Regions from separate parts of the Streptomyces sp. NPDC097617 genome, predicted to be linked through region 2. Evidence: riboswitches for the same ligand, from Rfam matches in the RefSeq annotation. Region 2 holds a riboswitch; the other holds the start of a gene.

Region 1 (10,056 bases), on a different contig from region 2:
GCGAACTCCTCAAGGTCGACACCGAGCGGATGGAGGTCGTCGGCCAGCAGAAGCTGCCGTTCGAGGGGGCGATGCCGCAGGACGTCAAGGTCTCCCCGGACGGGAAGACCTTCTACGTCGCCGACATGATGGCGCACGGCATGTGGGTGCTCAGCGGGGACAAGTTCGACATCCCCAAGCTGCTGCCCACGGGCAAGGGCTGCCACGGCCTCTACGTGAGCCGCGACTCCAAGGAGATGTACGTCTCCAACCGGGGTGAGGGCACGGTCTCGGTCTTCAACTTCCCGGAGGGCAAGCTCACCAAGAAGTGGACGCTGCCCGACGGCGGCAGCCCCGACATGGGCGGGGTCTCCGCCGACGGCAAGGTGCTGTGGCTCTCGGGCCGCTACAACTCCGAGGTCTACGCGATCGACACGCAGACCGGCAAGCAGCTCGCCCGGATCCCGGTGGGCGGCGGACCGCACGGGCTCGCCGTGTACCCCCAGCCCGGCCGCTACTCGCTCGGCCACACCGGCATCTTCCGCTGAGCGCGCGGGGCCTGGACGAGGACGGAGGCGGTACGGGACCCGAGGCGGGGGCGGCCGGGGGAGGCCGCTACCCTGGGCCGGTCAACAAGGCATCAAAAAGGAGTGGACCCAGTGGCGGACATCGAGAGCGCACGGACGACGTTCGGCAAGTTCGACGTGAACGGTGACGGCTTCGTCACGGCCGACGAGTTCAAGGCGGCCATGGCTGCCATGGGCGACCCGTTCGTCACCGGCCCCGTCGCGGACGCCGTGATCGCCTCCAAGGACGCGAACGGCGACGGCCTGCTGAGCTTCGACGAGTTCTGGGCCTCTGTGAACAAGTAGTCCCTCCCGCCGCCGCCCCGTCCCGGACCGCCGGGGCGGGGCGGCGCCGTCCGTCCGGGGTCCCGCCCCGGCGTCAGGCCTGCGGGCCGGACATGTCCTCGACCTCGGCGAGGGCCTCCTCCAGCCAGTGCAGCCAGAACGTCTCCAGGGCGATCCCGCCGTGCAGCACGAGCCGGCGCAGCCGGTCCTCCACGGCGTCCCGCCCCGGCGGGAAGTCCTTCTCCTCGATCGCCCCGTACTGCGCGAGCTGGCGCCGGTGCAGTTCCAGATGGCGCCGCAGCTCAGGACCGAGCCCCTGCGGCCCCACCACGCCCGCCGCCCGGATCCGCAGCAGCAGCGGGTCGCGCATCGGCTTGGGGTCCTGGCTCTCGCCGACCCACCGGGCCAGCTCCGCGCCGCCGGCGGGCAGCACCTCGTACTCCTTCTTCTGGCCCCGCACGGGCACCTCGCTGGGCAGCTCCCGGATCAGTCCGGCCTCCTCCAGCCGCCCCAGCTCGCGGTAGATCTGCTGGTGCGTCGCCGACCAGAAGTACCCGATCGACTTGTCGAACCGCCGGGTCAGCTCCAGCCCGGACGAGGGCTTCTCGAGCAGGGCGGTGAGGATGGCGTGCGGCAGGGACATGCCGCCATCCTAGGTACCCGGACGGGTGCGGTCCGCTGGCGGCGCCCGTTCCCCCTGCCGAGGCTGGGGGAGTGGCTGCCTCGTACGACTACTCGGACCTGACCGCCCTCTACGTGAACTGCACCCTCAAACGCTCGCCCGAGATCAGCAACACCGAGGGCCTGATCGACAGGAGCCGCGCCGTCATGGAAGGGGCCGGCGCCCGGACCTCGGTCGTCCGCGCCGTCGATCACGACCTCGCGACCGGGGTCTGGCCCGACATGACCGAGCACGGCTGGGAGAGCGACCAGTGACCGGTCCTCTACAGCTACAGCCTCCAGCACCTCGGCTACGCGATCCCGCCGCAGGCCGACGCGGGCTGGATGGGCGAGGCCGGTCCCGGCCCCTCCTACCTGGACCCCGGCTCGGGCGGCCCCGAGAACGACTTCACCCACCGCAACACCACCTTCATGTCCTGGAACCTGATGCACCTGGCCGCCCTGCTCAAGCGCTCGGGCGGCATCCCGGCGCACGGCAACCAGCGCTCGGAGTGGGACGCGGGCTGCCGCTTCGACTTCCCCAACCCCGAGCACCGCTGAGCCCGCGCCGGGGAAGCGAGCGAAACGGTGGGTCGCACGGCGATGAGTTCTCCCCGCCCGGGCGGTCTCCACGGTGTCGACCCCATGGGAGGAAGTCGTGCCGCAACTGCTGAGAGTCCAGAACTTCACCGTCTCGCATGACGGATTCGGGGCCGGTGAGCACCAGAGCCTGGAGCGGCCGTTCGGCTCCGCCGACCCCCGGGAGATGTTCGCCTGGGCCGGAGCCACGGCGAGCTGGCCCATGCGCACCGATCCCGGCGGGAGCCGTGGCCTCGACGACTACCTGACGCGGGACTACCCGCGCAATATCGGCGCCGAGATCATGGGCCGCAACAAGTTCGGGCCCCAGCGCGGCCCCTGGGCCGACCACGACTGGCGCGGCTGGTGGGGTGAGGAGCCGCCGTTCCACACGCCCGTCTTCGTCATGACCCACCACACGCGCCCCTCGTTCACGCTCTCCGACACCACGTTCCACTTCGTCGGCGAGGACCCGGCCACGGTGCTCGGCATGGCGCGGGACGCGGCGCGGGGCAAGGACGTCCGGCTCGGCGGCGGCGCGACCACCATCCGGGAGTTCCTCGACGCCGGCCTCGTCGACACCCTGCACGTGGCGGTCTCGCCGGTGGAGATCGGATCAGGGGTGCGGCTCTGGGAGTCGCCCGAGGAGCTCCTCGACCGTTTCCACCTCGACGTCGTGCCCAGCGCGAGCGGTGTGACGCACCATCTGTTCTGGCGCAGGTGACATCTGCCCGGAGCCGGCACGGCGAGGGCCCGGAGCGTGGGACGCCCCGGGCCCGGCGGACGGCACCGGTTCAGTGCGCGATGTCCACGACGTACCGCTCCGGCGCGTGCAGGGCGAACGCGCGGTAGTACGGCAGGGTGTCGAAGGCGGCGCCGAAGGTCACGTACCCCTCGTAGTCGCCGGTCAGGGCGATGCCCTTGAGCTTGCTGAGGTTGATCTTCTGGAGCTTGGGCCCCTGGTAGACGTTCCCACCCGCTTCGTTGTGCGCGGCGGCGGGGTTGAGACGGATCTCCAGGAAGTACTTCCCGGCCAGCGGCACGGGCTTTCCGGAACCGTCGTAGACCAGTTGCGGGACGGGAGTGACGGTCGCCGTGGGGACGTACCCCTGCACATCGATGACGATCCGGTCGTACGAGGGGTGCCCGGCCCAGCGGGCGTTGACGACGAGCGGGGTCTGGGCCTGGGTCCTGGTGGAGGTGGCGGAGGAGGCCGAGGCAGGTGCGGCGAAGGAGAGGCAGGCGGCGAGCAGTACGCCGGTTGCCAGGGCCACGGACTGCCGGAGACGGGCGTTGATCATGACGTCCCCTCGTTTCTCGAGAGACGGGGACTGGTGGCACAGCCTAGGACGCCGCCTCGGACACCGCGGTTCCGCTTCGGGCAGCAGAGAGGGGCCCGGCGAACGCGCCGGGCCCCTCTCGTGTCACGTGGTGCGCGTCAGCACTCGATGACGTTGACCGCGAGGCCGCCGCGGGCGGTCTCCTTGTACTTGACCTTCATATCGGCGCCGGTCTCCTTCATGGTCTTGATGACCTTGTCGAGGGACACCTTGTGGCTGCCGTCGCCGCGCATCGCCATCCGGGCCGCGGTGACGGCCTTGACCGCCGCCATGCCGTTGCGCTCGATGCACGGGATCTGCACGAGGCCGCCGACCGGGTCGCAGGTCAGCCCCAGGTTGTGCTCCATGCCGATCTCGGCCGCGTTCTCGACCTGCTCCGGGGTACCGCCGAGGACCTCGGCGAGGGCGCCGGCCGCCATCGAGCAGGCGGAGCCCACCTCGCCCTGGCAGCCGACCTCGGCGCCGGAGATCGAGGCGTTCTCCTTGAAGAGCATGCCGATCGCGCCCGCCGCGAGCAGGAAGCGGACCACGCCGTCCTCGTCCGCGCCCGGCACGAAGTTCATGTAGTAGTGGAGCACCGCCGGCAGGACGCCCGCGGCGCCGTTGGTCGGCGCGGTCACGACCCGGCCGCCCGCCGCGTTCTCCTCGTTGACCGCCATCGCGTAGATCGTGGCCCACTCGCTGCGGTGCAGCATCGGGTCGCCCTCGGTGCGCAGCTGGCGCGCCGTGGAGGCGGCCCTGCGCTTGACCCGCAGGCCGCCGGGGAGGATGCCCTCGCGGGACATGCCGCGCGAGACGCAGGACTGCATGACGCGCCAGATCTCCAGGAGGCCCTCGCGGATCTCCTCCTCCGTGCGCCAGGTCTTCTCGTTCTCCAGCATCAGGGAGGAGATCGACAGCCCGGTCTCGTTCGCGAGGCGCAGCATTTCGTCGCCGGAGCGGAAGGGGTACTTCAGCACCGTGTCGTCGAGCTTGATCCGGGCCTCGCCGACCGCGTCCTCGTCCACGACGAAGCCGCCGCCGACCGAGTAGTAGGTCTTCTCCAGCAGCGGGGTGCCCGCGCTGTCGTACGCGAAGAGCGTCATGCCGTTCGCGTGGTACGGCAGGGAGCGCCGGCGGTGCAGGATCAGCTGGTTCGGCTCGTCGAAGGCGATCTCGTGGACATCGCCTATCTCCGCGCCCAGCAGCCGCAGCCGGCCGCTCTTGCGGATGCGCTCGACCTCGTCGTCGGCGGTCTCGACGTTCACGGTGCGGGGGGAGTGGCCCTCCAGGCCGAGCAGCACCGCCTTGGGGGTGCCGTGTCCGTGGCCGGTCGCGCCGAGGGAGCCGAAGAGCTCGGCCCGGACGGAGGCGGTCTGGGCCAGCACGCCGTCCTTCTTCAGCCGCGTCACGAACATGCGCGCGGCCCGCATCGGACCGACCGTGTGGGAGGAGGAGGGGCCGATACCGATGGAGAAGAGGTCGAAGACGGAGATGGCCACGGTGGCGGACTCCCTTGTCTGCTCGTGGGGTGGGAGGGGGGCAGGAGCGGCGGATTATTCGGATTTTGTCCGGTAGACGAGCTTAACGCGGCGATGTGAACGTCCCGACTGCCGGACGAGGTGGGATGGATTACGTGGACGGGGCCGGCGGGTGCCGGTCCAGGGTCCCGGGGGCCCGTACGCCCGGCGGGGGACGGCGCCGGGGCCGTCGGACGGGCAGTGGGGCGGGCGAAGAGGCGGGGAGGGCTGGGCCGCGCACGGCCGGGTGCGGCCGTGTGCGGAGAAGAAAAGAGGGGCCCGGCCTGTGCGGGAACAAGGCCGGGCCCCTCCGTGGCCGGTGACCGGCCCCCCGGCTAGAGCGTCGGGTACAGCGGGAACTTCGCGGCGAGCGCGGAGACGCGCGCCTTCAGGGCCTCGCCGTCGTACGCGGGCTTCAGCGCCGCCGCGATGATCTCGGCGACCTCGGTGAAGGCCTCGGCGTCGAAACCGCGGGTGGCCAGCGCCGGCGTACCGATCCGCAGACCCGAGGTGACCATCGGCGGCCGCGGGTCGTTCGGGATGGCGTTGCGGTTGACCGTGATGCCGACCTCGTGGAGGCGGTCCTCGGCCTGCTGACCGTCCAGCTCGGAGTTGCGCAGGTCGACCAGGACCAGGTGCACGTCGGTGCCACCGGTGAGGACGTCCACGCCCACGGCCTTGACGTCGTCCTGGACCAGACGGGCGGCGAGGATCTTCGCACCCTCCAGGGTGCGCTCCTGGCGCTCCTTGAACTCGGGCGAGGCCGCGACCTTGAAGGAGACCGCCTTGGCCGCGATCACGTGCTCCAGCGGACCGCCCTGCTGACCGGGGAAGACCGCGGAGTTGATCTTCTTGGCCAGCTCCTGCGTCGACAGGATCACACCGCCGCGCGGACCGCCGAGGGTCTTGTGCGTGGTGGTGGTGACGACGTGGGCGTGCGGCACCGGGTTCGGGTGCAGACCCGCGGCGACCAGGCCGGCGAAGTGCGCCATGTCGACCATCAGGAACGCGCCGACCTCGTCCGCGATGCGGCGGAAGGCGGCGAAGTCCAGCTGGCGCGGGTAGGCGGACCAGCCGGCGACGATCAGCTGCGGCTTGGACTCCTTGGCGAGGCGCTCGACCTCGGCCATGTCGACCTCGCCGGTCTCGTCGACGTGGTAAGGGACCACGTTGTAGAGCTTGCCGGAGAAGTTGATCTTCATGCCGTGGGTCAGGTGACCGCCGTGGGCCAGGTTCAGGCCCATGATCGTGTCGCCCGGCTTGATCAGCGCGAACATCGCGGCGGCGTTCGCCTGCGCACCGGAGTGCGGCTGGACGTTCGCGGCCTCGGCGCCGAACAGCGCCTTGATGCGGTCGATGGCGATCTGCTCGACCACGTCGACGTGCTCGCAGCCGCCGTAGTAGCGGCGGCCGGGGTAGCCCTCGGCGTACTTGTTGGTCAGGACCGATCCCTGGGCCTCCATGACGGCGACCGGAGCGAAGTTCTCCGACGCGATCATTTCCAGGGTGGACTGCTGGCGTACGAGCTCGGCGTCGACAGCGGCGGCGACGTCCGGGTCGAGCTCGTGGAGCGGGGTGTTCAGTACAGACATCAGGATCCCCTGGGGTCAGTTACCGGCGGTGAGCTTGGTGTACTCCTCGAAGGACAGCGTGTCCTTCGGCTCCTCCGAGAGGCGGACCTTGAAGAGCCAGCCACCCTCGAAGGGGGCGGTGTTCACGAGCGCCGGGTCGTCCACGACGTCCTGGTTGGCCTCGACGATCTCACCGGTGACGGGGGAGTACAGGTCGCTGACCGACTTCGTCGACTCCAGCTCGCCGCAGGTCTCGCCCTCGGTCACGGTCTCGCCGACCTCGGGGAGCTGGGCGTAGACGACGTCACCGAGCGCGTTGGCCGCGAACTCCGTGATACCGACCGTCGCGACGCCGTCCACGGCGTCCGACAGCCACTCGTGCTCCTTGGTGTAACGCAGCTTCTCGGGGTTGCTCATGACCTGATTCTCCTGGATACGGGGGAGTGGATACGAACTGCGGTCTTGGGTACTGAGACGGCGCCGTACGGGTTCCCGTACGGCGGACGTGGTGCGTGGGGCTACTTCTGCCGCTTGTAGAACGGCAGGGCCACGACCTCGTACGGCTCATGCGTACCGCGAATGTCGATGCCGACGCCGGAGGTACCGGGCGCGGCGTGCGCCGCGTCCACGTACGCCATCGCGATCGGCTTGCCCAGCGTCGGGGACGGGGCGCCGGAGGTGACCTCGCCGATGACCTGACCGTCGGCGACGACCGGGAACCCGGCGCGCGGAACGCGGCGGCCCTCGGCGATCAGACCGACCAGCTTGCGCGGCGGCAACGCGCCGGCCCGCTCGGCGGCGGCCTCCAGCGCGGCGCGGCCGACGAAGTCGCCCTCCTTCTCGAACTTCACGACCCGGCCCAGGCCCGCGTCGAACGGGGTGAGGGAGGTGGTCAGCTCGTGCCCGTACAGCGGCATGCCCGCTTCCAGGCGCAGGGTGTCGCGGCAGGACAGGCCGGCCGGGACCAGGCCGACGCCCTCGCCGGCCTTGGTCAGCGCCTGCCACAGCTCGACGGCGTGCTCGGGGGAGACGAACAGCTCGAAGCCGTCCTCGCCCGTGTAGCCCGTACGCGCGATCAGCGCGGGCACGCCTGCGACGGTGCCCGGCAGGCCGGCGTAGTACTTGAGGCCGTCCAGGTCGGCGTCGGTCAGGGACGCCAGGATGCCGGGGGACTGCGGACCCTGCACCGCGAGCAGCGCGTACGCGTCGCGGTCGTCGCGGACCACGGTGTCGAAGCCGGCGGCACGCTCGGTCAGGGCGTCCAGGACGACCTGGGCGTTGGAGGCGTTGGCGACGACCATGTACTCGGTCTCGCCGAGGCGGTAGACGATCAGGTCGTCGACGATCCCGCCGTCCTCCTGACAGATGTGCGTGTAGCGGGCGCGGCCGACACCGACGGTGGAGATGTTGCCGACCAGCGCGTGGTCCAGGGCCTTGACGGCCTCCGGGCCGGTCAGCGTGATCTCGCCCATGTGGGACAGGTCGAAGAGACCGGCCCTGGTGCGTACGGCGTTGTGTTCGTCGCGCTCGCTGGCGTACCGCAGCGGCATGTCCCAGCCCGCGAAGTCGGTCATGGTCGCACCGAGCGAGCGGTGCAGCGCATCGAGGGCGGTCAGGCGGGGGGCAGTGCTCATGGGTGTGGCTCCCGGGTCCCAGGGCATCGACATGACATGACGAGGACGTTCCTCCCCATCTGTCATCGGAACCTGAGAGGTTCGCCGAGAGTTCCACCGATCAGCAGATCGCCGGGTCTCATCGACTTGCACCTTGGGTGGAGCTGCGCAGCAGCTCGCTTTTCAGATCTGCCTCATCCACGCGGTTCGGGGCCTGAGAGATTCAAGGGAGGTTCTTGCTCCTTCGGCGCCCGCGCACGGCCTTGCGGCGTGCCGGGACTCTCCCGCGCGGATTCAAGCGGCCGGTATGCAGTTGGTCCAGATGGCGCACATCATTGCACGCGATGCCCGGCATCGGGCGGTGGGGGCCGAAAGTTCGTACGGCCCTCCGAAGGGTCGGACCGGAACCGGGGCCGCCGGATTACCGTCTCTTTACACTCAGTGGGCAAGGGTCCTGGTGACCCGATTCGGGGGAGGCGAACACTGTGCGGAGATTCGGAGTGGTGACGACGACGGGAACCGTGGAAGCGGTGCCGGCGCAGCGCGGCGCGCGCGAGCGCGGGAAGGCGGCCGACACCGGTCTCGGCCCCGTGCGCGACCTGCGCGGACCCGCCGCGCGCACCCCCGAGCCGCTCGGCTTCGCGGCCGGGGACATCGTCGTGGTGTCCGGCCTGCCCGGCGGTGGCAAGAGCACCCTGATCAAGCGGACGGCCGCCGAGGGCGGGGCCGTCGACTCCCAGGACGCCCGTGAGCGCTGGGAGCGGCGCATGCCCGCGGCGCTCCCGTACGCGGTGTACCGGCCGCTGGTGCGCGCCGCCCACTACTGGGGGCTGTGGCGGATCCTGAGCTCCGGGGCCTCCGTGGTCGTCCACGACTGCGGCACGCAGAGCTGGGTACGGGGGCTGCTCGCGGCCGCCGCGCGCCGCCGCGGCCGGGCGCTGCACCTGCTCCTGCTGGACAGCAGCCCCGAGGAGGCGCTCTCCGGCCAGGCCGCGCGCGGCCGCCGGGTGTCCGCGTACGCCTTCGCCCGCCACCGCGGCGCGGTGACCCGGCTGCTCCGCGAGGCCGAAGCGGGCCGCCCGCCCGCGGGCTGCGCCTCGGCGACCCTGCTGGACCGCCGCTCGGCCGCCGCCGTGACCGGGATCCACTTCCACGGCTGAGCCCCGGCGGACGGCGCGCCCCCGGGCCCGATAACCTCGGCACGACACGCGCGGGATTCACACGTACACAGCAACGGGGGCAGGGGCAGATGCAGGGCAGCGGCTGGCCGGGGAATGAGCTGGAGCAGGTGCTCGGGGCGGCGCTCGGGCAGCCGGACGCCGGGGGCCGGATCCTGGAGGTCCTCGCGCGCAGCCAGGTGTGGGTGCCGCTGCCGGGCGGTGCCGCGGCGACGACGGCCGGGCTGGACCTGCCCACGATGGACATCGGCGGAGCGGCGTACGTCCCCGTCTACAGCTCCGAGGCCCAGTTCCTGGCCTGCGCCGGCCCCGGCATGGACTTCGCGGTGGCTCCCGCCGTGGAGTTCGCCCGCGGGCTGCCCCCGCAGCTGGGCCTCGCCCTCAACCCCGAGGGCGCCGTCGGCGTACCGCTCCCGCCGCCCGCCGTCGCCGAGCTCTGCCGCGCCGGGCGGAGCCCGCTCGACGGCCCCGCCACCGGCGGCCGCGTCCGGCTCTACGAGCCCGACTGGCAGGACGACCCGGTGGACTTCCTGGCCGCGGCCGCCGAGGAGTTCCGCGCCACCGGGGTGATCGCCGCCGCGCACCGCTGCCTCGCCAGCGTCGAGGGCGGGGCGCCCCAGCTGTTCATCGGTGTCCGCCTGGTGGGATGGGAACCCGAGATGCAGGGCGCGCCGATGGAGGCCCTCGGACGGGCCCTGACGCGCGTCCCGCCGCCGTGGCCCGTGCAGTTGATCCTGCTGGACGCCGTCCAGGACCCGGTCACGGACTGGATTCGTGAGCGCGTAC
Region 2 (10,056 bases):
GGACGGCCAGATCATCGCCCCGCACCGACCGCTCGCGGCGGCGTAGCGATCGGGCGGCCGGCCGACGCGGCAACGACGAAGGGGCCGGTCCGGGAGAAATCTCCCGGACCGGCCCCTTGTTCATGTCAGGCGTCGTACTCGTCCAGCGGCGGGCAGGAACACACCAGGTTCCGGTCGCCGAACGCACCGTCGATGCGGCGCACCGGCGGCCAGTACTTCTCGGCGGCCGTGACCCCGGCCGGGAAGACGGCCTCGTCGCGGGTGTACGCGTGGTTCCACTCGCCGCCCAGCGCCGCCGCGGTGTGCGGGGAGTTCGCGAGCGGGTTGTCGTCCGCCGGCCACTCGCCGCCCGCGACCCGCTCGATCTCGCCGCGGATGGCGATCATCGCGTCGCAGAAGCGGTCGATCTCGGCGAGGTCCTCGGACTCCGTCGGCTCGATCATCAGCGTGCCGGCGACCGGGAAGGACATGGTCGGCGCGTGGAAGCCGTAGTCGATCAGACGCTTGGCGATGTCGTCGACGCTCACGCCCGTGGACTTCGACAGCGGCCGCAGGTCGATGATGCATTCGTGAGCGACCAGGTTGCCCGGGCCGGTGTAGAGCACCGGGTAGTGCGGCTCCAGGCGCTTGGCGATGTAGTTGGCGCCGAGCACGGCCACCTGGGTGGCGCGCTTGAGGCCTTCGCCGCCCATCAGGCGCACGTACGACCAGGAGATGGGCAGGATGCCCGCCGAGCCCCACGGAGCGGCCGAGATCGGACCGACGCCCGTCGCCGGGCCGGCGGCCGGCTGGAGCGGGTGGTTCGGCAGGTACGGGGCCAGGTGCTCCCGGACACCGACCGGGCCGACGCCCGGACCGCCGCCGCCGTGCGGGATGCAGAAGGTCTTGTGCAGGTTCAGGTGCGAGACGTCGCCGCCGAAGTGACCCGGCTTGGCGAGGCCCACCAGGGCGTTCAGGTTGGCGCCGTCGACGTAGACCTGGCCGCCGGCCTCGTGCACCTGGGCGCAGATGTCGGCGACGTGCTCCTCGAACACACCGTGCGTGGAGGGGTACGTGATCATGAGCACGGCGAGCTCGTCGCGGTGCTGCTCGATCTTGGCGCGCAGGTCGGCCGCGTCCACCTCGCCGTCGTCGGCGGTCTTGACGACGACGACCTTCATACCGGCCATCACGGCGCTCGCGGCGTTGGTGCCGTGCGCGGAGGACGGGATCAGGCAGACGGTGCGCTGCTCGTCGCCATGGGCGCGGTGGTAGGCGCGGACGGCCAGCAGGCCGGCGAGCTCGCCCTGGGAGCCGGCGTTGGGCTGGATGGAGACCTTGTCGTAGCCGGTCACCTCGCAGAGACGTTCCTCCAGCTCGGTGATGAGCGTGAGGTAGCCCTCGGCCTGCTCCACTGGGGCGAAGGGGTGCAGCTGACCGAACTCGGGCCAGGTCACCGGCTCCATCTCGGTCGTCGCGTTGAGCTTCATGGTGCAGGAGCCCAGCGGGATCATGCCGCGGTCCAGCGCGTAGTCCTTGTCCGAGAGCTTGCGCAGGTAGCGCAGCATCGCGGTCTCGGAGCGGTGCTGGTGGAAGACCGGGTGCGTCAGGTACGCGTCCGAGCGCAGCAGGCCCTCGGGCAGCGTGTCGGCGGCGGTCGCGTCGAGGGCCGTAATGTCTGCGGCGTCCCCGCTCACGCCGAAGGCGGCCCAGACGGCCTCGATGTCGGCGCGCAGGGTGGTCTCGTCGCAGGCGACGGAGACGAGGTCGGCGTCCACCTGGAACAGGTTGACCCCGCCCTCGCGGGCGGCGGCGACGACCTCGGCCGCGCGGCCCGGGACGCGGGCGGTGATCGTGTCGAAGTACGAGCCGTGCACGATCTCGACCCCGCCGGCCGTCAGGCCCGCGGCGAGCAGGACGGCGTAGCGGTGGGTGCGGCTCGCGATCGTCCGCAGGCCGTCCGGGCCGTGGTAGACGGCGTACATGCCGGCCATGACGGCGAGCAGCACCTGTGCGGTACAGATGTTGCTGGTGGCCTTCTCGCGGCGGATGTGCTGCTCACGGGTCTGCAGCGCCAGGCGGTACGCCTTGTTGCCGTCCGCGTCCACGGAGACGCCGACGAGGCGGCCGGGCAGCGAGCGGGCGTGCTTGTCCTGGACGGCCATGTAGCCGGCGTGCGGTCCGCCGAAGCCCATCGGGACGCCGAAGCGCTGGGTGGTGCCGACGGCGATGTCCGCGCCCAGGGCGCCCGGGGAGGTCAGCAGGGTCAGGGCGAGCAGGTCCGCGGAGACGGCGACGATCGCGCCGAGGCCGTGCGCCTGGTCGATGACCGGCTTGATGTCCCGTACGGCACCGGAGGCGCCCGGGTACTGGACCAGCACGCCGTAGACGCCGCGCTGGGCGACCTCGGCCGGGATGCCGTCGGACAGGTCGGCGACGACGATCTCGATGCCGATCGGCTCGGCGCGGGTCTCGATGACGGCGATGGTCTGCGGCAGGGCGTCGGCGTCGACCAGGAAGATGTTGCCCTTGGCCTTGCCCACGCGGCGGGCCAGCGTCATGGCCTCGGCGGCCGCGGTGCCCTCGTCGAGCAGCGAGGCGCCCGAGGTCGGCAGCCCGGTCAGGTCGGCGACGACCGTCTGGAAGTTCAGGAGCGCTTCCAGGCGGCCCTGCGAGATCTCCGGCTGGTACGGCGTGTACGCCGTGTACCAGGCCGGGTTCTCCATGACGTTGCGCAGGATCACCGGCGGCGTGAAGGTGCCGTAGTAGCCGAGGCCGATCATCGGGGAGAGGACCTGGTTGCGGTCGGCGAGCGAGCGCAGCTCGGCCAGTACCTCGGCCTCGGTGCGCGCCTCGGGCAGGTTGAGGCCCTCGGCGGTCTTGATCACATCCGGGACCGCGGCAGCGGTCAGTTCGTCCAGGGAGCCGTAGCCCACCTGGGCGAGCATCTTCGCCTGCGCCTCGGCATCCGGGCCGATGTGGCGCTGTTCGAAGGGGATGCCTCGCTCCAGCTGGGAGAGCGGAATGCGGTTGGCGGTCATGTACGGAGGCCTCCTGGTCGTATGACCTGCGAGGGGCACCACGGCGCGGGCACCCGGACGGCCTCCCCCTCTGTCATCTGCACCTGAGAGTTTCACCGGAGTCGCGGGGGTCGCCCGAGCTCTCCGGCTTTCACCGTCGGTGAGGAGTGGGACCGGCACTGCGCACCCGGTACCCGCTCCTGCTTTCCAGAGTGGCCTCGTCCGTGCGGTACGTATGCCTGAGAGATTCCGGGGAGGATTTGCTCCTTCGGCGCCTCCGTCTCGTTCACTCGGAGGACTCTCCCGCACAGGGTCGACAGCCGTTCACCAGCGTACCAGCGAGGTTCCGGCCCCTCCTCGAGTGGCCTCTGCTGCGGATATGCACTTCTGTAGTCATTACGGAGCAGTTGCGACCTTTTGGAGGGACCGTGCAGACCGACATCGATCCGCGCAGCCTGATCGGCCGCAAGGCGTTCGACCGCAATGGCACCAAGATCGGCACCATCGACGAGGTCTACCTCGACGATGCCACAGGTGTGCCCGAATGGGCCGCGGTCCGCACAGGGCTCTTCAGCCGGGACGCCTTCGTCCCGCTGGAACCGAGCGAGCTGGTCGGCGACACCCTCCGGGTGCCCTTCGAACGCGCTCTCATCAGGGACGCCCCGGATTTCGGCGTCGGCCGCCACCTCTCCCCCGAACAGGAGCTGCAGCTCTACCACCACTACGGCCTGGACACGACCCTCCCGTCGGACTTCCACCGCGACTTCGGCCACCTGGCGGGCGACGAGAGCTAGGGCCTACGGCCCCTCCCCCACCAGCGGCAGCGGATCGGACGGCTCCAGTTCGGGGTCGTCCACCCGGAAGGTCCGCACCCGGCCGGGCTCCGATCCGGGCTGCTCGAACCGTACGGTCACCCGCCCGACCCCGCTGCCCTGTACCCATCCGGGCCCGTACACGGCATGCCGTACGTCGCTCCCTGCCGTCCAGCGCCGCTCGGGCGACGGCTCCGGCTCCCCAGGCGTCTCCAAGGCCTCATGGGCCCCGGTGGTGCCCTCGGCCCCCGCCTCGGGGGTACCGGCCGCCACGGCTTCCGCTCCGGACCCGGCCGCACCCTCCGCCGCGTCCGCCCCGGCCGCACCCTCCGCCCCGTCCGCCCTGTCCGCCCCGTCCGCACCCTCCGCCCTGTCCGCCCCGTCCGGCTCAGCGGCGAGCGACTGCGCGAACAGGTCCTCCTGCGTGTAGTCCGCGAGCCCCGTCACCCCGACCCCCAGCAGCCGCACGCCACCCGTGGTATCCACACCCTCCAGGAGCCGCGCCGCGGCCTCCCGCACCACCGCCGGGTCGTCCGTGGGCCCGCGCAGCGTCTCGGACCGCGTCAGCGTGGAGAAGTCGTACCGCCTCACCTTGAGCACGATCGTGCGCCCCGAGTGCCCGGAGCCCCGCAGCCGCCGCACACACCGGTCGGCGAGCCGCTGCACCTCGCCGCGGATCCGTACCCGGTCGTGCAGGTCCACGTCGAAGGTGTCCTCGACCGACACCGACTTCGCGTCCCGCTCCGCGACCACCGGCCGGTCGTCCAGCCCCAGCGCCATCCGGTACAGCCCGGCACCGGCCGAGCGGCCGACCATCCGGACGAGCTCGTCCTCCCCGGCCTCCACCAGCTCCCCCACCAGGGTGATCCCGGCCCGGCGCAGGTGCTCGCCCGTGGCCGGCCCCACCCCGGGCAGGGTCCGTACGGACATCGGTGCGAGCAGCTCTCGCTCCGTCCCCGGCTCGATCAGTAGCAGCCCGGCCGGCTTGGCCTCCTCGGAGGCAACCTTGGCCAGCATCTTCGACCCGGCCAACCCCACCGACCCGCTGAGCCCCGTGGCGGCCCGGATATCGGCCCGCAGCCGCTCCCCCGTCTCCCGGGCGGTCCGCGCGTCGAAGGCGACTCCGCCCGCCTCCAGGTCCACGAAGGCTTCGTCCAGGCTCAGCGGCTCCACCAGCGGCGACAGCTCCCGCAGCATGGCCATCACGACATCGCTGACCTGCCGGTAGAGGCTGAAGCGAGGAATGAGGCACGCGCCGTTCGGGCACAGCCGCCTCGCCTGACCCATCGGCATCGCCGAGTGCACACCGAATCGCCTCGCCTCGTACGAGGCGGTGGCGACGACCCCGCGCGGTCCGAGCCCCCCGACGATGACGGCCTTCCCCCGCAGGCTCGGCTTCGACGCCTGCTCGACGGAGGCGTAGAAGGCATCCATGTCCAGATGCAGGATGGTCGGCGCGGCTCTCACAGCCCGATGTTGCCCTACGCCACTGACAACGCTCGGGCTCGGCTCAGACGGCCCGGTTGCGGCGGGCGGCGAGCTCGTCCGTCGGGTTGTGCCGCACCAGGGTCTCCCCGGTGTCCACACGCTCGCCGTGCAGCTGGGCCAGCGCGCTCTCGACGTCGCGCCAGACCACGCCCACGGCGATGCCGAAGACGCCCTGCCCGCCCTGGAGCAGGCTGACGACCTGATCCGGCGAGGTGCACTCGTACACGGTGGCGCCGTCGCTCATCAGCGTCATCCGTTCGAGGTCCGAGAGCTCGCGGTCCTGCAGGTGCTGCACCGCCGTGCGGATGTTCTGCAGCGCCACACCGGTGTCCAGGAACCGCTTCACGATCTTGAGGACCACGACGTCGCGGAAGCTGTAGAGACGCTGCGCGCCCGATCCGTGCGCGGCCCGCACACTGGGCTCCACCAGCCCGGTGCGTGCCCAGTAGTCGAGCTGCCGGTACGTGATGCCGGCCGCGGCGCACGCCGTCGGCCCGCGGTATCCGATCTGCTCGGGCTCCGGGTCGCCGCCCACCGGTCCGACCGGTGTCGACTCCGGCTGACGGCGCGCGGTGCCGACCGCACCGCCGTGCAGCGGGTACGCCCGAGCCTCACTCCGTGCGGGGGTGCCCCCGGTCGTACCGTCGCCCGTGATCCTCACGCCGACCCTCCGTCCTTGACCTGCCCACCTTGAAGGTAGGCAGTCACCAGGGGTGCGTCAACGATCGCCACACTCGGCACGCCGAGTGATAATCACCCTGAGAGTGGTTTCCCGTATCCCTTTGCGGGGAAAGGCTAGTCGAATGGGCTCAGGTTCCCCGAGGACGACGCGGCCAGGACCTCACTGCGGGCCGGTGCCGAAGTCCTCCGGCGAGATCTGGTCGAGGAACTCGCGGAACTTCTCCACCTCGTCCTCCTGCTCGTCCGGAATGGCGATTCCGGCGTCGTTCAGCACGCCGTCACTGCCGTAGATCGGCGTCCCCGTCCGCAGGGCGAGGGCTATGGCGTCCGAAGGCCGCGCACTCACCTCGACCCCGCTGGCGAAGACGAGCTCCGCGTAGAAGACGCCCTCCCGCAGATCCGTGATGCGGACCTCGGTGAGCTCCTCGCCGATCGCCTCCAGCACGTCCTTGAACAGGTCGTGCGTCAGCGGTCGGGCAGGGGCCATCCCCTGCTGCGCGAAGGCAATGGCGGTCGCCTCCCCTGGACCGATCCAGATGGGGAGGTACCGATCGCCTCCCACTTCACGCAGGAGCACGATCGGTTGGTTGGAGGGCATTTCCACCCGGACACCCACAACGTCGAGCTCGTTCACACAGCAACCCTAGGACCTGCTCGGCAGGTTTGGGTAGTCGGGCCCCCCACCTCAGGGCAGCCGGACCCCGAGAGCGGTCTGTACGAGCGCCTCGTGGAGCCTTACGGAAAGCCCCGCGAGCTCCTTCAGCGTGGCCTCCGCATGAGCCCTGGTCTGCGGGTTGCGGTGCCTGCGCAGCGGTGCCACGACCTGCTCGACCAGACCCGCCTCGCGGTCCGCCGCCGCCTTCATCGCCCGCAGGTGCCGCGGCTCCAGCCCGAAACGCCCCAGGTCGGCCACCAAGCGGGCCACCGTGACGGCCTCTGCGTCGAATCCGCCGTCCGCGCCCTCCCCGAGCAGCCCGTACGACTCCCACTCGACCAGCTGTACCTCGTCCACACCGGCGGCTTCGAGCAGCTCGGCGCGCCCCACCCGGGCCACGGTGGGCCGCTCGCGCCCCACTTCGCCGTAGACGGCCGCCGGCCCGGCGGGATCGGTGGAGTCCCCGTGCGCCGTGGGCCCCGGGATGCGGATCTGCTCACCGCGCGCGAGCGCGTCGAGCTGCTCCCGGATGACCTTCAGCGGCAGGTAGTGATCACGCTGGAGGCGCAGGATGCGGGCGAGGCGCTCCACGTCGTCGGTGCTGAACTTGCGGTATCCCGAAGGCGTGCGCCGCGGCTCGACGAGCCCCTCCGCCTCGAGGAAGCGGATCTTCGAGATGGTCACTTCGGGGAACTCGTCACGCAGCGTGGCGAGCACCGTGCCGATGCTCACCAGCCGCCCTGCCTGACCGGCGCTGCCGGCGGCGCCGTTTCGCGGAGCGCCGCCGGTCGGGGTACGCAGCATGGAACCTTCCCTCTGGGGGTAGCCCCGGACGGAGTCCGGAGGAGGGTCAGATGCCCCGCAGGCTCGCGTAGAAGACCAGCCGGTACTTGCCGATCTGCACCTCGTCGCCGTTGTTCAGGGCCACGGAGTCGATCGGTTCACGGTTCACGTACGTGCCGTTGAGGCTGCCGACATCGCCGACGGTGAAACCGCCGTCCTGACTCCTGCGGAATTCGACATGGCGCCGGGAGACGGTGACGTCGTCCAGGAAGATGTCGCTCTGCGGGTGGCGGCCGGCCGTGGTCAGCTCGCCGTCCAGCAGGAAACGGCTCCCGGAGTTGGGACCGCGCCGCACGATGAGCAGAGCGGAACCGGGGGGCAGCGCCTCCACCGCGGCCTGGGCCTCGGGGGACAGCGACGAGGACGACACGTGCGGCTGTCCCGACACCTCGGCCTCGTAGGCCTCCAGGCCCGAGATCGAGATGGTGGACGTGGTCTCCGAGGCGCGCTCCGGCGTCAGACCCGCCCGCAGCGGCGCGCCGCAGTTGGAGCAGAACCGACTGGCCGCATCGCTGCGGTGTCCGCACCTGCTGCAAATCTGCTCGGCCGACATGGACGGCTCCTCGCGCCGCGGCTGACCCGCGGATGCATTGGTGGCATACGGGTCGGGGGCAAACCCTCCACCCGCACTTGAGGTTGATGGTTCACCGAAACCTATGCGTCCGGTACCGGCAGGGTCAACAGCCGACGCGCCGGGGGCACCCGGAACATCGCCCGGACCTGCGACCTCGTCGCGGAAGAGCGGCCGGTCGCCCTGTCCTTCCACGTCCCCGTGCCCGGCGCGGTGCCGTGCCGCGCCGCCTTCCTCGCGGTTCTTCTTGCCGAACAACTTCTCAAACAACTTCACGGGCGATTCCCCTTGACCGAAATAGACCCGCCCGTGGGGCAGGACGAACTCCGAATGCCGACACCTGCCGACCCGGACATTCTCACAACGTCCGTAACCACCAGACAGTTTCCACCACGCACCGCGACTTCGGTGCGTCGACCCCCCGCAGGCATCCACCCGCGTGAGCCGCTCCACTCTTCACCGCTCATCATCACGATGACGACCGAGCGTAGTCAGGCTGCTTCGCAGCCCGCAAGGCATCCACAACGATCTTCGCCGACCGTGTGACGGCGACGGTGGCCTGCTCCTTCTCCAGCGTCTGGACGACTCCGCCGGGAATGTTCAGCGCGGGCTCCAGATCCTGCGGCTTGCCGATCACCCTGAACTCATAGGGCTGTGTGATCTTCTTACCGTCGATGGCGACCCCGCCGTTCTCGTCCGAGAAGTACGAGCCGGCCACGATGCGCACCCCGTTGATCTGGATCGCCTCGGCCCCGGCCGCCCGCAGCTCCTGAAGGGTGTCCAGCAGCTGGTCGGACTCCACCTGGCCCGTGGGATCCGCGATCTTCAGAGTGATCCCCGGCCCCTGCGCTGCCACGGTACCGGCCAGGATGCCGAGTTGGCGCTCCTTCTCCACGGTCTGCTTGCGGGCCTCCTCGGCCTGGTTGGAGCTGCTCTCCAGCTCCCGGCGCTGGTCCTCCAGCCGCTGCTTCTCGTCCTCCAGGCGCTTGGTCCGCCCGTCGAGCTCGTCGAGGATCCGTACGAGGTCCTCCTGACGGGCCCCGCGCAGCGCGCTGGAGTCGCTGTTGGACCGGACCTGGATCGCCAGACCGAGGCCCAGGACGAACAGCAGCAACGCGACGATCAGTTGGGCGCGGCTCACCCGCAGCGGCCACAGCCCCGCCGCCAGCCGCTGCCGGCCGGTCTCCTCGGGCTGCGCCGGCGGCGCGTCCTTCGGGGCCTCCACGGGCTCCGGCGCAGGCGGGGGCGCAGGGGACTGCCGGGGCTCGGGGGACTGCGGCGGCTGTGCGGGCTGCGAGGGCTGCGGCGACGCGCCCGCCGCTCCCGGCTCCTCGGGGCTGTCGTTCGTACTCATCGGCCTCACGCCCGGAACACGTGCCGGCGGATGGCCGCGGCGTTGGAGAAGATGCGGATGCCGAGGACGACGACCACACCCGTGGAGAGCTGCGAGCCGACCCCGAGCTTGTCGCCGAGGAAGACGATCAGCGCGGCCACGACCACGTTCGACAGGAACGACACCACGAAGACCTTGTCCACGAAGATGCCGTCCAGCATCGCGCGGAGACCGCCGAACACCGCGTCCAGCGCCGCCACCACGGCGATCGGCAGATAAGGCTCCACCACGGCCGGTACTTCGGGCCGGACCAGAAGTCCGACCACCACTCCGGCCAAGAGGCCCAGTACCGCGATCACGATGCACCCTTCTGCTGCTCTGCTGGTGTAGCTGTACGTACGGTCAGGCTCGACGCTGCCGGCAACCGCAGGTCGTCGGCCGGGGACAGGCTGTAACGGATTCCGTAGCTCTCCTGCAGCACGTGCAGGTACTGTCCGTCCGCCGAGTCCTGGAAGGCCGTCCCGAGCCGCTTCTTGTCCCCCACCGCCAGCACCTCGTACGGCGGCACCAGCGGCCTGTTGTCGACCAGTATCGCGTCACCCGCGGCCCTGATCGCCGACAGTTCCGTCAGCCGCTGGCCGTTGATGGAGATCGCTTCCGCCCCGGACTGCCAC

The links. Region 2 has a riboswitch for glycine ahead of gcvP (aminomethyl-transferring glycine dehydrogenase). Riboswitches for the same ligand answer to the same signal wherever they lie in the genome.
Region 1: it holds a riboswitch for glycine, as region 2 does, so the genes downstream of both, gcvT (glycine cleavage system aminomethyltransferase GcvT) here and gcvP (aminomethyl-transferring glycine dehydrogenase) in region 2, are expected to answer to the same signal.

What each region holds. Positions count from the first base shown of each region.
Region 1 covers NZ_JBIWCL010000013.1:135,666-145,721, forward strand. Annotated here, with positions in the region: gene ACIQZO_RS21735 (YncE family protein) at 1-527, shown strand, start outside; gene ACIQZO_RS21740 (EF-hand domain-containing protein) at 639-851, shown strand; gene ACIQZO_RS21745 (PadR family transcriptional regulator) at 925-1,473, opposite strand; partial or broken gene ACIQZO_RS21750 (hypothetical protein) at 1,545-2,051, shown strand; gene ACIQZO_RS21755 (dihydrofolate reductase family protein) at 2,149-2,793, shown strand; gene ACIQZO_RS21760 (hypothetical protein) at 2,864-3,370, opposite strand; gene ACIQZO_RS21765 (L-serine ammonia-lyase) at 3,508-4,890, opposite strand; gene glyA (serine hydroxymethyltransferase) at 5,244-6,500, opposite strand; gene gcvH (glycine cleavage system protein GcvH) at 6,516-6,896, opposite strand; gene gcvT (glycine cleavage system aminomethyltransferase GcvT) at 6,998-8,113, opposite strand; glycine riboswitch at 8,286-8,389, opposite strand; gene ACIQZO_RS21785 (AAA family ATPase) at 8,596-9,252, shown strand; gene ACIQZO_RS21790 (enhanced serine sensitivity protein SseB) at 9,342-10,056, shown strand, end outside.
Region 2 covers NZ_JBIWCL010000035.1:4,058-14,113, reverse strand. Annotated here, with positions in the region: gene ACIQZO_RS36540 (DUF5999 family protein) at 1-46, shown strand, start outside; gene gcvP (aminomethyl-transferring glycine dehydrogenase) at 126-3,020, opposite strand; glycine riboswitch at 3,217-3,315, opposite strand; gene ACIQZO_RS36530 (PRC-barrel domain-containing protein) at 3,428-3,793, shown strand; gene ACIQZO_RS36525 (DNA polymerase IV) at 3,797-5,278, opposite strand; gene ACIQZO_RS36520 (MerR family transcriptional regulator) at 5,322-5,960, opposite strand; gene ACIQZO_RS36515 (bifunctional nuclease family protein) at 6,141-6,614, opposite strand; gene ACIQZO_RS36510 (MerR family transcriptional regulator) at 6,666-7,439, opposite strand; gene ACIQZO_RS36505 (FHA domain-containing protein) at 7,486-8,433, opposite strand; gene ACIQZO_RS36500 (DUF881 domain-containing protein) at 8,519-9,403, opposite strand; gene ACIQZO_RS36495 (small basic family protein) at 9,409-9,741, opposite strand; gene ACIQZO_RS36490 (DUF881 domain-containing protein) at 9,738-10,056, opposite strand, start outside.